2 regions of the Cupriavidus sp. 01L415 genome follow, and region 1 is predicted to be linked to the other one. Evidence: riboswitches for the same ligand, from Rfam matches in the RefSeq annotation. Region 1 holds a riboswitch; the other holds the start of a gene.
What was found. Region 1 has a riboswitch for ZMP and ZTP ahead of glyA (serine hydroxymethyltransferase). Riboswitches for the same ligand answer to the same signal wherever they lie in the genome.
Positions count from the first base shown of each region.

Region 1 (8,020 bases):
CTTCGTCGTTGGACGTATCGGTGAGGGATGTCACATCACCATTGGACAGGTCCTGCAGCTGCAGCTTGAAGCCGCCCGTACGCGAGATGAAGGCCAGGTACTTGCCGTCCGGCGAGATGCGCGGACTGACGTTGTAGTTGCCCTTGAAGGTCACGCGTTGCGCCGCCCCGCCCTCTTCGCCCGAGACCGGCATGCGGTAGATCTGCGGCGCACCGCCGCGATCGCTGGTGAAATAGATGCTACGGCCATCCGGCGAGAACTGCGGCTCGGTGTCGATCGCGCTGCTGCGCGACAGACGGCGCAGGCCGGAGCCATCCGCGTTGACCAGATAGACCTGCGTGTTGCCGTCGCGCGAGAGCGCCACAGCAATACGCTGGCCATCAGGCGACCACGACGGCGCGCTGTTGTTGCCCTTCTGGTTCGATACCAGCACGCGCTTGCCCGTGGCCAGGTCGTGCACGTAGATCACCGGCTTGCGGGCTTCGAACGAGACGTAGGCCACGCGACGGCCATCCGGCGACCACGACGGCGAGATGATCGGCTCGTTGCTGGTCAGCGCCACCTGGGCGTTCTGGCCGTCCGAATCGGAAATCAGCAACTGGTAGCGACCGCCCACGCGGGACACGTAGGACAGGCGCGTGGCAAACACACCGCGCTCGCCCAGCAGCTTCTCGTAGATATAGTCGGCGATCTTGTGCGCGGTCACGCGCAGCTGGTTCTGCGAGACGTTGAACGCCAGACCGCCCAGGCTCTGGCCCTTGACCGTGTCGTACAGGCGGAAGCGGACTTCATACTGGCCATTGCCGGAGGGGGTCACGCTGCCGGCCACGAATGCGTCGGCGCCGCGTGTCTTCCAACTGCCGAGGTCCACCTGGGCGGACTCGGCCACCGTGGCACCGGCCGGATCGACGTTGCGGATCCGGCCGCTGTTCTGGAGGTCGCTGCGGATGATGGCGGTCAGGTTCTGCGGGGCTTGTGCCTCGCCCTGGAAGTTGGCCGTGGCCACCGGGAACTGGTTCGAACCAACACCGGTGATTTCCACGTTCAGTTGAGCGTGCGCGACGCCCGCTGACATCAGCGCCGCAGCCAGCCATGCCATCAGTGCGTGGCGGCTTTGCTCGCGGGTGGGGTGAGCGTTGTGCCGCCTCGCGGACAGCCAATTGGGGGCCCAAAGCTTTCGCATGCTGCTCCTCAGTCGATTTCAGAATTCATCGGTACGGCGGGCACAGCAAGAACGGCGAGACGGACGGCATGCGACTTGGCGCATACCCCGTTTGCGCACGTCTTGCACGCTGCCGGCCGCGTCAGGCAACCGTCAATGGTAGCAATCGGACTGGTGGCCCACGCTGAAGGTTGCATTATGTTGCAAATCATGACGTGTTCGACACTCAGTCCTTCGGACGGAACGTGATCGTGAAGCTCGACGGTGCCTTGCCGTCTTCATCGCGCGGCAGCGGGTCCGATCGTTGCACCGCACGCAGCACGGCGTTGTCCCAGTCGGAGTTGCCACTCGACTTGGTCACCCGCGCAGACAGCAACGATCCATCCGGCGCCAGCGACACGGACACTACCGCCGGCGGATTGCCTTCCACATCGCCGCCAAAGATGATGTTTGGCTTGACGCGTCGACGCACGCGATCCGAGTACCCGGGCGACGCCTTGCCGCCCGACCCCGCGCCCGAGCCGGCCGAATTGCCCACGCCACCACCGCTCGCGGTGGCACCACCACCGGCCATGGCCTGCAGGCGCGCCAGCTCGCTCTTGCGCTGCGCGTTGGCCGCGGCCTCGCGCTTGGCCTTGGCATCCGCGTCGGCCTTGGCCTTTGCCTTCTGCTCGGCGTCGGCTTCAGCCTTGGCCTTCGCCTTTTGCTCGGCATCGGCGCGTGCCTTGGCATCCGCCTTGGCCTTGGCGTCAGCGGCTTCCTTGCGGTCGCGCTCGGCCTGCTCCTTGCGATCCTGTTCGGCCTTCTTCTTCGCGTCTTCCTTGCGCTGGGCGTCGAGCTGCTGCTGGCGCTGCTCTTCCTTGCGCTGGGCCTCGCGCTTTTCGGCGTCCTTCTTTTCCTGTTCCTTGCGGGCGGCTTCCTGGCGCGCGGCCTCGCGCTCGGCGACCTCCTCGGCCTGCTTGCGTTTCTGACGTTCCAGCGCGATGTCCGCGTCTTCCTCTGCCTTGCTGCGCACGGCGGGTTCGGGCGGCGCCGGCCGCGGCAGCACCACGAGCGGGGGTGGCGGCGCGGGCGCGACATCGGGAACCTCTTCCCACAACTCGGCCTCGGCCCCTACCGGCGTACTGCTCTGCCAGTGGACGCCGTAATACAACACGATGCCCAGCAACAGGTGCATGAGCAGTGCCAACAGGAAGGATCGCGTCGTGCCGCGTTCCTTGACGGGCTGATACGGATAGGCGGCCACCTTCATGGCGCGCGATGGCCGTTGGCCTGGATGACGTGACGAAAGGCTGGCCACTTTGTCGCGACGCTTACTTTGATTTCACCATCAGGCCGACGCGCTTCACGCCATCGGACTTCAGGACGGACATCACGTCGAGCACGGCTTCGTACTTGACGGCACGGTCGGCGGCAATCACGACGGGCTGGTCCGGGTTCTCGTTCTGGCGCTGATGCACGAACTCCAGCAGGCCGCGCTTGTCGAGCTTGCGCTCGAACGCGTTGCCGGCGTTGTCCTTGCCGCGCGCGGTCAAGGCGCCGTCTTCGTGCACGGTGACGATGACCGGCGGGGTCTTCTGCTGCGGCGTGGCGTTGGCCACCGACGGCAGGTCGACCACGGCCGGGTTCACGATGGGTGCCGCCACCATGAAGATGACGAGCAGCACGAGCATCACGTCGATATACGGAACGACGTTGATCTCGGCACTTGCCCGGCGGCGCGAGCCGCCTCGGCGCTGAATGGCTGCCATGGCTGGGGCTCCGGATACAGTGGTTTAGCGGGTCTGCCGTTGCAGGATGTTCAGGAATTCTTCCATGAAGCTTTCGAAGCGGATCGCCAGGCGATCGATCTCCGTCGCGTAACGGTTGTAGGCGATCACCGCCGGAATGGCGGCGAACAGGCCGATCGCCGTGGCAACGAGCGCTTCGGCAATACCGGGCGCCACGGATGCAAGCGTTGCCTGCTGCACATTCGAAAGACCGCGGAAGGCGTTCATGATCCCCCATACCGTGCCGAACAAGCCGATATACGGGCTGACCGAGCCGACCGAGGCCAGGAACGGCAGGTGCGATTCCAGCACGTCCATTTCGCGCTGATACGCGGCGCGCATGGCGCGCCGGGCGGCATCCAGCAGCGCGCCGGCATCGTTGCTGCGCTCGCGGGCCTTCAGGAATTCGCCCATGCCCGACTCGAAGATCCGTTCCAGCGCGCCAGTGTTGTGGCGATTGTTGACGGCACTGTTATAAAGCGCCTGCAGGTCGCCGCCAGCCCAGAAGTCGCGCTCGAAGCCTTCCGTCTGGGTGCGTGCCGAACGCAGCGCCAGGTGCTTGCGGAAAATGTAGGTCCACGAGAAGAGGGACATCACCAGCAGCAGTGCCATGACGGCCTGTGCCAGCAGGCTGGCGTGGAGCACCAGCGAAATGATCGACAGGTCTTGCGTGACAGTCACTGGATTCATCGAGCGTTCTTGATGGTTGCGAGGACAGGGGCAGGAATCGGGGCCGGGCGAAACGTGCTTTTATCAACACATCCGACCCGGATGTTGCCGCTGGCCAGTTGGAGGTCACCTCGCCACGCTTCTTGGGCGAATTGGACCGAAGCCGGCCCGACCCGTTCAATATGCGTACGGATCTCCAGCTGGTCATCCAGCCGGGCGGGCGCATTGTATTCCACGGCGGTACTGCGTACGACGAAGACCACACCGGACAGATCGGCGAGGGCTTGCTGTTCGATCCCGAGCGAGCGCAGCCATTCGGTGCGCGCCCGTTCGAAGAATTTGAGGTAGTTGGCGTAAAACACCACACCGCCTGCATCGGTGTCTTCCCAGTACACCCGCAGCGGCCAGACAAAGTTCGGCATGGGCGGCATTGTAGCGGAGCACGATGCCCGAACGGAGGTAAACCCGCAGGAGACTTTGCAACAGCAAGTTGCGAGCCAGGCCCCGCGCGGCTTTGCGGGAGGCGGGCTGGCCGGTGCACCGTCTTGCGGCAAGGCGCCGGCTCGCGTAAACTCTGCCGCAACCATTCCACCTTGCGCGACTGGCGAAGTCAGTGGGTACTACCACGAGGAAGCGCAAGTTCTTTGGGCGTGAAGCACAAGCGCCTGCCGCTCGCCTGGGCAGCGAATGGGAAGCAGGGTGCGCCCTGCACTGGATGGACGCTAACCACGTCCCCGGTGCTGGACGCCGATGCCTTCCCCGCGCGCCCTACCCGCGAAGTATCCCAAAAGTACCGATAGCGCCTGATCCGACACCCGGTCTTTCCATCGGTATCTCTTTTTACAGACGAGTCACGCCATGTTTGAACGCAGCCGTTTCACGATCGACCAGATCGATCCCGAAGTCTTTGCCGCGATCCAGAAGGAAAACCAGCGCCAGGAAGACCACATCGAGCTGATTGCTTCCGAGAACTACACCTCGCCGGCCGTGATGGCCGCCCAGGGTTCCCAACTGACCAACAAGTACGCCGAGGGCTATCCCGGCAAGCGCTACTACGGTGGCTGCGAGTACGTGGACGTGGTGGAACAGCTGGCCATCGACCGCGTGAAGCAACTGTTCGGCGCCGAAGCCGCGAACGTGCAGCCCAACTCGGGTTCGCAGGCCAACCAGGGCGTGTTCTTCGCCATGCTCAAGCCGGGCGACACCATCATGGGCATGAGCCTGGCCGAAGGCGGTCACCTGACCCATGGCATGGCGCTGAACATGAGCGGCAAGTGGTTCAACGTGGTGAGCTACGGCCTGAACGCCCAGGAAGACATCGATTACGACGCCCTGGAAAAGCTCGCCCAGGAAAAGAAGCCGAAGCTGATCATCGCCGGCGCCTCGGCCTTCTCCCTACGCATCGACTTTGAGCGCATCGCCAAGGTGGCCAAGGCCATCGGCGCCTACTTCATGGTGGACATGGCCCACTACGCGGGCCTGATCGCCGCCGGCGTCTACCCGAACCCGGTGCCGCACGCCGACTTCGTGACCACCACCACCCACAAGAGCCTGCGCGGCCCGCGTGGTGGCGTGATCCTGATGAAGGCCGAGCACGAGAAGGCCATCAACTCGGCCATCTTCCCGGGCATCCAGGGCGGTCCGCTGATGCACGTCATCGCCGGCAAGGCCGTGGCCTTCAAGGAAGCGCTCACGCCCGAGTTCAAGGCTTACCAGCAGCAAGTGGTGAAGAACGCCGCCGTGCTGGCGGAAACCCTGATCGCCCGCGGCCTGCGCATCGTGTCCGGCAAGACGGAAAGCCACGTGATGCTGGTGGACCTGCGCGCTAAGAAGATCACCGGCAAGGAAGCCGAGAAGATCCTGGGCGATGCGCATATCACCGTCAACAAGAACGCCATCCCGAACGATCCGGAAAAGCCGTTCGTGACCTCGGGCATCCGCCTGGGCTCGCCGGCCATGACCACGCGCGGCTTCAAGGAAGAAGAAGCCCGCCAGGTGGCCAACCTGATCGCCGACGTGCTGGACAACCCGCACGACGAAGCCAACATCGCCGCGGTGCGCGAGCAGGTCTCCGCCCTGACCCGCCGCTTCCCGGTCTACGGCTGAGCGGCACGACGGGCAGTCGACATCGGCGGCTGCCTGTATATATAGTGCGTGCAGTGCGCGCCAAAAACGGCGCCGCTCCGGCGGCGCCGTTTAACCTGCCGCAAGGTCGCAACAGAAGTAAAAGATGGACAATGCGGCCCGGCTCAATTCATCAGGTGGTCCGGCATGAAATGCCCCTTCTGCGGTCATTCCAATACCCAGGTCCTTGACAGTCGCGTCTCGGAAGACGGCGACACCGTGCGCCGCCGCCGGCGTTGCGAGGCCTGTGACCGCCGCTTCACCACCTACGAGCGCATCGAGCTCTTCTTTCCCGCCATCGTCAAGAAAAACGGCTCGCGCGTGGACTACACCCGCGCCAAGCTGAAGGACTCCATGCGACTGGCCCTGCGCAAGCGGCCGGTGTCGGCCGAGGCCATCGACCAATCCATTACCCGCATCGAAGAAAAACTGCTGGCGCTGGGCGAGAAGGAAATCCCCAGCAGCCAGGTGGGCGAGCTGGTCATGCGCGAACTGCGCAAACTCGACAAAATTGCCTATATTCGCTTTGCTTCCGTTTATCGCAGTTTTGAAGATGTGTCTGAATTTCGCGACGTGCTCGACGAGTTTTCGCCCCCTACCCCACGAAAGGGGTAGCTACCTCACAAAAAAAGCTGTCTAATCTGCACTGACCTCCTTCGGGTATGGAGGCCAGTTGGCGAGCGCGCGAACCGCGGAACCGACCCCGACAGAGGGCCGGGACGCATAAATCTCCGGCGCGCCGTCCGTAAAAAGCAAAAAATCAGTTCGATTTTTGGACGGGAGTCACAAATGGGTCAGTCACGCTGCCGGAGGGCGGCCGGCTTTACCATGCTCGAAGCATTGGTAGCAATCGTCGTGCTCGCCTTCGGCGTGCTCGGCGTGGCCAACCTCCTGATCAAGTCTTTCCGCTTCGCCCAACAATCCTCGTACGACATCGTTGCAATGCAACTCGCCAATGACATGGCGGATCGCATGCGGTCGAACGGCAATCTGGCGGATTCGGGCACATTCAATGCATTCGATACCCAGAACGGCGCACCGGTAGTCACGGGCCCCGGCAATCTCTACAACGGCGCCTGTACGGGCGGGGCCGCAGCCTGTGCGCCTCTTGCCGCAAACTTCGAACTCGCGGAATGGACGCAGCGCGTCCAGAACAACCTGCCGGGCGGGCGCGCCATCATTTGCCGCGACGCCACCACTTACGGCCTGACGACTGGCTACCAATGGGCATGTAACGCGGCAACCGGTGGAACGAATTCCACCACCGACACGCCGCTCGTCATCAAGATCGGTTGGGTCTCGCGTTTCACGGACCGCCAGGGAACGGACATCGCGACCGGCACCACCATGACCGACTCGGTGGGCGCCAATGGTGCAGCGACGCCGCAAATGGTTGTTGTCGTTCTGCCGGGGATTAAAAGCTGATGCCGCGCACATATAACCCCCGTCCCAAGCGCCGCAGCGGCGGCTATACGCTCGTCGAACTGATGGTGACGCTCGTTATCACGATGCTGATCCTGATCGCCGGCTTGTCCTTCTATCTGATGAGTCGCAACAGCTACGCGACGATCGACGACAACGCCAACCTCGAAGAGCGAGGCAACTTCGCGCTGTCCGTCCTCACCCGTCTGGCTCGCCAGACGGCGTATGTGCCGCAAGGTCCAGATGGTAGTGGCGCTCCGATGTCGGTCAGCGCACAGATGATCAATGGCCTGGATAGCTGCTCCACACCCAACGACAGCGAAACGCTGGCTTGCGGCCCGGGCGCTGCCATCAACAGCAGCGACACGCTGATGATCCGCTACTACGGCGTCAGCTCGGCAGCCGATCCAAGTCTTCCGGACGGCTCGGTCGTGGATTGCTCTGGCCTGGGCGTGGCAGGCACTAACGACCCCGACCAGGCCGACACCAAGCGTGGGTTGTCAATACTCTTTGTCGCCAATGGCGCGAACGGCAAGCCATCGCTGATGTGCAAGTACCGCGTGCGTGTCGCTGGCAAGGAAACCGACAGCACGTTCGTGACCCAGGAACTCGTTCCCGGCGTGGAGACGATGCAGGTGCTCTACGGCGTAACCACTGCTGGCGATGAGGTGCCATACAAATACGTGCCCGCGACAAGCGTGGCCGCCACCGACTGGCGCAACGTGGTGACCGCGAAGATCGCGCTGGTCATCCGCGCGGATAACGCCAGCGCGGATGCCGGTGGCCCGGCAACGTTCCAGCTCTTCGGCCCGCTATACACCGGCGCGAATGCCACGTACACGCCAGCAACCGATACACGAGCCGCCCGCAAGCT
Region 1 is NZ_JBFTSP010000004.1:320,852-328,871, reverse strand. It holds gene tolB (Tol-Pal system beta propeller repeat protein TolB) at 1-1,183, opposite strand, end outside; gene tolA (cell envelope integrity protein TolA) at 1,389-2,414, opposite strand; gene tolR (protein TolR) at 2,476-2,913, opposite strand; gene tolQ (protein TolQ) at 2,938-3,621, opposite strand; gene ybgC (tol-pal system-associated acyl-CoA thioesterase) at 3,618-4,022, opposite strand; ZMP/ZTP riboswitch at 4,188-4,289, shown strand; gene glyA (serine hydroxymethyltransferase) at 4,459-5,706, shown strand; gene nrdR (transcriptional regulator NrdR) at 5,872-6,339, shown strand; gene pilV (type IV pilus modification protein PilV) at 6,553-7,149, shown strand; gene AC1DOX_RS11390 (PilW family protein) at 7,149-8,020, shown strand, end outside.

Region 2 (8,020 bases), on a different contig from region 1:
GTGCTCAGCCCCGTGGGAGGCGTGGAGATGGCCGGAACCAATACCGGCCGCAGACTTTCGATCCTGGGCGCGCTGCATGCGATCGAAGCAATGGTCGCACAAGAGGCGTGGCGCTCGGTCCAGGTACTTCAGGACATCTTCGTCGACGGGGCGCGCGAGATCTTCGCGCGACACGGGGTACCCGTCTATGTCCAAGGAGCAGGCGGCCGCATTGGTGTTCATATCGGGCTGGACCGGCAGCCGCAGAACTTCCGCGATGTCACCGCCAAGTGGAACCGTGACTATCACGTCAAGTGCTACATGGCCTGTGTCCACGCCGACCTCTTCGGCTTCCTTCTCCCGCTAGGACCCTGTCCGGAGCCCGTAACGCTTTCCGCAGCGCATACCGCGGCGGACATTCAAGAGACACTCAATCGGCTGGAATCTGTCCTGAAAACCCTGCCCCGCTACCACTGACGAAAGATGACATTTACCGGCTTCGAGCTGCCGACGGCGAGCAGTGATTGGCGCATCACGAGGCAGACTTACTCGGCGGACGAGGATTCCTTCTACGAGTCTCTGTTCTATCTATCCAACGGATCGTTGGGCGTAAGGGGGACCGTCGACTTCGCCAATCCGTACGCCCGGCCCGGCCTTTTCCATCGCAAGCTCTATGGCCCAACCACGTTCGGCACGCGACAAATCATCAACGCGCTGAACCCGACGTTCGTGTGCGTAGAAGTCAACGGGAGTCCCCTAGGCTCGCTGCTCGCCGACGCCCACCAGTTTGAGCAGGCGCTTGACATGCGCCATGCGTACGTCGAAACGAATGTTCGCTGCTCACTGGGCGGAGCACCGGCGGGCATCGGCATCCGCCGTCTCGTTGTTTCTGGCAACGACACGATCGTGAGTGCCATCCGGATCGGAGCGCCATGCGGCAGCATCGTCACGTGCCGCCAGGGTGTGCAATTCGGCCACGGGAACATGGATCTGGCCGGAAGGCGGGAGCACGTCCGCATTGAGCAACTTGAGATTGTTGACTCGGTGGCGGACACGACGGGCTTTGGGATCGCTTGCCGGACACGGGCGGACGGCAACATCGTCTGCGCATTCATCTGCGCCACGCCCCCGGGCAGCGCCATTGACCATTCGTCCGCTTCCTTCATCCAGCATGGGGTGTTTGGATTGTCGCACCATCCCGCCCCCGCCAGTGAATGTCAATATCCATTTTTCGATAATTCAGAAAGAAATTTCTGACCTTGGGGGAAATCCATGGATCAGGCATGGATTTCACTCCACTGGACATGATGTGATCCCCCTATTGAGTACAGGTGGTGACTTGTTTGCTCGTGGCGGGGCACCGAATCATTCCCTTTTGCCGCCATTCTTGCCAACAAGCCATCTAGAGCGAATGCCTTACACGAGGGAGCTAATTCACTCTTTCGGTGCCTCACCTCAACGCGCACGAATGGCTAAGATAAGGGCTGGGGAAGTTATAAAACCACATCGCGACCTGCACCCGAATTGGTTCAACAAGGTACGCGTTCACATTCCAGTCGTGACAAATCCAAATGCACTATTTCACGTGTGGGAATATGACAACATCCTGAAGCGAGAAGACCGAACTGACTTTCACATGACGGCTGGTACAGGCTGGGTCTTCGACACATGGCGCGCACACGCGGTAACAAACTTCTCTCAGGAGGATCGGATACATCTGATCATCGATCTCGAGCCGCGCGATCGTCTCTTCTCCCTAATGTTCGACGGAGTGCCCGAGCAAGGGGTACGCAAATGCCTCGCGTATGAATACCCCCGGGAATACCGCACCGACATGGAGACTCTACGCTGGCTGACCGGTGGCAACATCGATGCTGGCATTCATCTATGGCGGACAACAATCGTAGATTGCAATCCACAACTGAGCCAATACCAGTATGATCCGGAGTTCTGGATCTAACGAGGCTGTACCTTAGGGAATATGCCCGATCTCTCAGGCGGCGGCATGCGCGTCTCTAGTCCATGCGCGCGCATTGTTTGCCTCCAATATCCGGGATTTCCATTGACATTCCTGCCACTCGAGTTCCGGATCTGAGTCGAGCACAATGCCGCCACCTACTCCATACACTCCGGACCCTTTGTCGTTGAGTAAAAGCGTGCGAATAGCAACGTTCAACGAGAAGTCTCCGTTTGGCGCCAGCCAACCGATGCTGCCACAATACAGGCCGCGATCCGTACCCTCCAGCTCATGGATGTAGCGCATCGCCGCGATCTTAGGAGCGCCAGTGATGGAGCCACACGGAAACAATGCTCGTAGTACGTCCAGAAGCGAAGTTTGGCCAATGTCCGCGCTGATGGTGGACGTCATAGTCCAAATCGACGGATAACGTTCCAACTCGAACAGCCTCTCAACAGTGACCGAGCCAACACGTGCAATCTTGCCCAGATCGTTACGTAAAAGATCAACAATCATCGCATTTTCGGCGCGATCCTTGACACTGGCCAGGAGGGCGCGAGCCGATCGTTGATCTTGGATGGCGTTAGCATAACGCGGAGCTGTGCCTTTCATCGGACGACTGGTCACCCTCCCATCTTTGCGACACAGAAAGAGCTCCGGTGAAAAAGACAATATATGCTGCCCTTCGATGCGGATATACGCAGCGTGTGCGGCAGGATGGCGATTGATCAGAGTCCGGTAGAGAGCTACTGGATCTCCCACAATTTCGACATCGATGGGAAATGTATAGTTGACTTGATAGACGTTGCCTTCCTCGATCAAACACCGAATCTTTTCGAGTCTTTGTTTGTATGTCGCGAAACTAATCCGTGGGCAGGCGGAAACGATTTGGCTCACCTGGCCTACTTCGGGCGGGTGCCACACCGCCTCAGTCTCCGCGCGCTCGAACACAAGAGCAGTCAAGCGAGGTTCATCGCTATGTGCGGATGAAGTTCTCGCTTGCCGAGCTAGCGCTGGCTCCAGCCATTCACCCAGCGAATAGGACAGTATCAAGGCAATCCAGTGACCTTGTTGCCTGCTTGCCTCGATGGCGGCCATGGCTGTAGGAACGTCACTAGGTGCATACGCCTCAATTCGGCGACGCAACCCATAGAGGGCCAGAGCGCGCTTGGCGATCGTGTTCTCAAATCGACAGATCGTCATCGACCACCTCCTGTACCGCTCCGACGGTGTATCGAGATACGGGTGCGTGTGGGCTTGCATCTCCGGGCATTGCTTACCCTCCATGCGGATGAAAGAGAAATATGCCCAGGCGCGCGGCTACGCGGCAAATGTCGCATTCCCCGATAGTTATCTATCTCTGAGTCGCCAGTTCAGCGACTGGCTGAATTGTCGCATAAATGATTGCCGAAACACAACGCCTAAGATAGCTATGGTACGGTGAAAATTCTTACGTTCACTTAATATTAAATTCACTCAAGTTGATATGAATAAGTTTCTACGAAACCTTCTTCGCTACAGATTGTCCTTCCTCTATACCTTTTAGGTGAAGCCGACTGTTGAACCGGGTTCGAATGGGCGTTAATGGGATGGACGCCCCCTCCCCGTGAAGGTACATGAGTGCCAAACTGGTGAGCATGGCAACCTCTCAAACAGGAGCATCCCTCATGAAGGTCACGACGATCGGCATCGACTTGGCGAAGAATGTGTTTCAGATCCACGGTGTGAATGAGCTTGGCAAAGCGACGTTGAGGAAGCAGCTCAAGCGTGCCCAGGTGGCCGAGTTCTTTGCGACTCTGCCGCCGAGTGTAATTGGGATGGAGGCGTGTGGCAGCGCGCACCACTGGGCCCGTAAGCTGCAAAGCTTTGGGCACACGGTGCGGCTGATGGCGCCGCAATTCGTCAAACCGTACGTCAAGACCAACAAGAACGATGCGGCCGATGCTGAGGCGATCTGCGAAGCGGTAGCACGACCGAACATGAGATTCGTGCCGATCAAGAATGTTGAGCAGCAAGCGGTGCTGGCACTGCACCGTGCGCGCCAGGGCTTCGTGAAAGCGCGTACCTCGCAGGCCAACCAGATCCGCGGATTGCTGGCTGAGTTTGGGTTGGTTGTTCCCCAGGGCATTGGGAACATTGCCAGGCAGGTCCCGGAGTTGATCGAGGACGCGACCAACGAGTTGCCCGGCTCGTTCCGTCTGCTCATCCAGCGACTGCTGGAGCATCTGAAGGAACTGGACCGTCAGGCCGATGAAATTGGCGCGCAGATCGAGGCATGGCATCGGGATAACGAGTTGAGCCGCAAGCTGGCGCAAGTTCCAGGAATCGGCCCGATTACCGCCAGTGCACTGGTAGCGACCGTAGGCAACGCGCGGAACTTCACCAGCGGCCGCCAATTGGCGGCGTGGCTTGGCCTTGTGCCTCGACAAAACTCCAGCGGAGGCAAAAACGTCTTGCTCGGCATCAGCAAGCGAGGGGATACATATTTGCGAACGCTGCTCATCCATGGCGCTCGCGCGGTAATCTACAGGGCCAAGCCCAAAGGGGCGACGAGTGGTTGGCTCCAAACATTGCTCTCGCGACGCAATGTCAATGTGGCTGCCGTGGCGCTGGCAAACAAGAATGCAAGAATCATCTGGGCGCTGCTGACACAGAACCGAGACTTCTGTCCTGAGTATGCCCCTACCGCAGCGCGGCAGCCTGCGCAGGCCTGAACTCAACGATAAAAACGCGCGCAAGAGAAATCTCCAGACCATCGATTGCTCAGGCGATCAAACAGTGATGGCAAGACGGTCAGACCGTGGTTGGCAGAAGCCTGATATGCAACACGAGCACGAGGCTCGCAGCGTTGATAAGGCGCCGACCAGCGGATTCCATCAGGGACGGCAGGCATGAGCCTGACATCAAGTCCGGATACATGACTGCAATCTCGACCTTCTATCCATTGCTGAATGCATCGTTTGACAAACCGGGGGCGTCCATACATGTTGCATATATCCGGGCGTCTGGCTGGGCCCTGACGTTTACGCGCAACGGTCTGGGCGGCGCCCCTGTTAACTCTTCGGGTAACTGCGTAGAATCTCGATTTTTGCAATAGAGATGTGCAAGGACAAACACAGCGGGGAGAGCCAAAGGAGATCTACCGTGTCAGGAACTGGGCTCGATGCCTCGATTCTCACTGCGCCACCGGTTGGCACAGGGGTATGAATGCCGAGTATGCAAAACTACGTGGACACAGCACAAGAATAAGGCGAACCCATTCTCGCCCTGGACCATCAAGCGCCAGTAGCGCTTCATGGTCGTTCAGGCCGTAGGCTCCTGGCCTCTACACGTGGCCTCGATCACCTCAGGATGACCGTTTAGGGAGCCCCAACGGACGTAGCTTGGGCATAGGCGAAGTGGCAGCTTTCGAGCTGGAGGTACGCCTCCTGGAAAAGCGTGACATAGTCTTACCACCTTTATCCAGGGACGAAATTCCAAGTGAATAAGTCCATGGTTGTGATCTGCAGTCGCGTCGACCTGACGTCCTCGCCGCGCTATCGTTCGCGAGCAGCGTTCGATAGCGGTCTGACCGCTAAAGACGAATGTCAATGACTTTCTTCTCTAGTGGCTGTAGAGCTCGTCAATGCCCTCCTCCCGGTCGAGGCCAAAGCAAGTTTGCAGTCGATTCGCTCATGAAGGCGATTATTCGCTGCGCAGCGAATAAAGCCATTACGCCGATAAGCGCGATCCATTTAACCGGAGCTCGGCGCATACTACCGCCATGAAGCGCCCGAGCGCAGGCATTCACTACCCCGGTTCCTTCGGCAAGTTCCAGACGTAGTTCCAGTCCGACGCCGACTGCTTGGACTACCTCGAGTGGCTGCGATGGCCGTCCGGGTTCGTCTGCCCGGAATGCGGCCACGCTGGTGAATGGCGCCTGGGAGACGGGAGGTTCATGTGCACGGACTGTGGCAGCCGCACGTCCGTGACGGCGGGAACCATCTTCGACCGAACCCGCACGCCGCTCACGGTCTGGTTCGCCGCATGCTGGAACTTCGCCTCCGGCAAAGACGGAATCTCGGCTTTAAGTCCGAAGCGCACCTTGGAGATCGGTTCGTACCAGACGGCTTGGGCGATGCTGCACCGGCAGCGATCCATCTTGGTTCGTCCCGATCGGGAACTCATGCGCGGCAAGGTAGAGCTGGAGCAAACGTACATCGGCGGGTTCGATCCCGGGTTACCTGGAGGGCGCGCCCAAGGGAAGAAGGTCCTGACGTGTGTCGCGGTCGAGCTCATCGAGCCCAAGGGATTCGGCCGCTGCCGGTCGCTGCTGGCCTTCGTGTCGACGAATGTCGAGCCGGGGGCAACAGTGATCACCGATGCTTGGCAGAGCTACCGAGGATTGGAGAAGAAAGGCTACATCCATGACCGTCGCAGCCAGCGGGCAGCCAGCGCGCGTGGCGAAGACCCGGGCGCGCTGCTGCCAGGCGCATCGGATCGCGTCCCTGGCAAAACGCTGGCTGCTCGGCACCCACCAGGGAGCGGTAGACGCCGCGCACTTGCCCAGCTACCTCAATGAGTTTGTGTTCCGCTTCAACCGCCGCCGCTCACTTAGCCGCGGGATGCTGTTCTACAGAGTCCTGGAACTCGCCGTTGCACATGACCCAGTGCGCTACCAGGACCTCGCGCGGACGAAAAGGCCCAAAGCCAAGTGCCCCACGGGCATCCTCCAGGCTTGGAGCGCCCTCGGCAGAACCGGCCGTGGAGGCAGCACGACTCCGGTTAAATGGATACCCCCAAAGGCCGATTATTCGGCTATAGGCATTTTCGCTGCTCTGCGACCCAGTCTCGTATCGCTCGCCGGGACAACCGCTCAATGCAATCACTTAGAGCTAAAGCGGAAATGGAGAGCACTCGACACAACCGGCTTCCACGGCCGCACGAAAAGCAAGCAGCAAAAAAACAAGGCGCCTCGAAGGCGCCCTGAATGCATAACTATATGTGCTTTTAACGTCACTCCCACTCGATCGTCGCGGGCGGCTTGCCCGAAACGTCGTACACGACCCGATTCAGGCCACGCACTTCGTTGATAATGCGATTCGAGCAACGGCCCAGCAGCGAGTACGGGAGATGCGCCCAGTGCGCCGTCATGAAGTCCGTCGTCTGCACCGCGCGCAGCGCCACCACATAGTCGTACGTGCGGCCATCACCCATCACGCCGACCGACTTCACCGGCAGGAACACGGCAAATGCCTGGCTGGTCAGGTCGTACCAGCTCTTGCCCACCTGCTGCGGCTCGCACAGGCCAGCGGCGGCGTCCTGCTCGGTGGCGATCGTCTTGCGCAGTTCCTCGATGAAGATGGCGTCGGCACGGCGCAGCAGGTCGGCGTAGTCGCGCTTGACCTCGCCCAGGATCCGCACGCCCAGGCCCGGGCCCGGGAACGGGTGACGGTAGACCATCTCGGGCGGCAGGCCCAATGCCACGCCCAGCTCGCGCACTTCGTCCTTGAACAGGTCGCGCAGCGGTTCCAGCAGCTTCAGGCCCAGCGTTTCCGGCAGGCCGCCCACGTTGTGGTGGCTCTTGATCGTGGTCGCCTTCTTGGTCTTGGTGCCGCCCGATTCCACCACGTCCGGGTAGATCGTGCCCTGCGCCAGCCACTTGGCGTTGGTCAGCTTCTTCGCCTCGGCCTGGAACACCTCGACGAATTCGCGGCCGATGATCTTGCGCTTCTGCTCGGGATCGGTCACGCCGGCCAGATGGCCCAGGAACTGCCCGGAGGCATCGATGTGGACGACCTTGGCGTGCAGGCGGCCGGCAAACATCTCCATGACCATCTTGCCTTCGTCCAGGCGCAGCAGGCCGTGATCGACAAACACGCAGGTCAGCTGGTCGCCGATGGCGCGGTGGATCAGCGCCGCGGCCACGGAAGAATCCACGCCGCCGGACAAGCCGAGAATCACCTCTTCGTCGCCGACTTGTTCGCGAATCCTGGCCACCGCTTCGGCGATGTGGTCGCGCATCACCCAGTCGGCCTTGGTGCCGCAGATCTCGAGCACGAAGCGCTCGATCATCTCGCGGCCCTTGGCCGTATGCGTGACTTC
Region 2 is NZ_JBFTSP010000002.1:372,162-380,181, reverse strand. It holds gene AC1DOX_RS07005 (aspartate aminotransferase family protein) at 1-456, shown strand, start outside; gene AC1DOX_RS07000 (hypothetical protein) at 463-1,236, shown strand; gene AC1DOX_RS06995 (aspartyl/asparaginyl beta-hydroxylase domain-containing protein) at 1,151-1,939, shown strand; gene AC1DOX_RS06990 (aminodeoxychorismate synthase component I) at 1,973-3,139, opposite strand; ZMP/ZTP riboswitch at 3,236-3,322, opposite strand; gene AC1DOX_RS06985 (IS110 family RNA-guided transposase) at 3,604-4,650, shown strand; partial or broken gene AC1DOX_RS06980 (IS1595 family transposase) at 5,700-6,609, shown strand; gene guaA (glutamine-hydrolyzing GMP synthase) at 6,932-8,020, opposite strand, start outside.
Region 2: it holds a riboswitch for ZMP and ZTP, as region 1 does, so the genes downstream of both, AC1DOX_RS06990 (aminodeoxychorismate synthase component I) here and glyA (serine hydroxymethyltransferase) in region 1, are expected to answer to the same signal.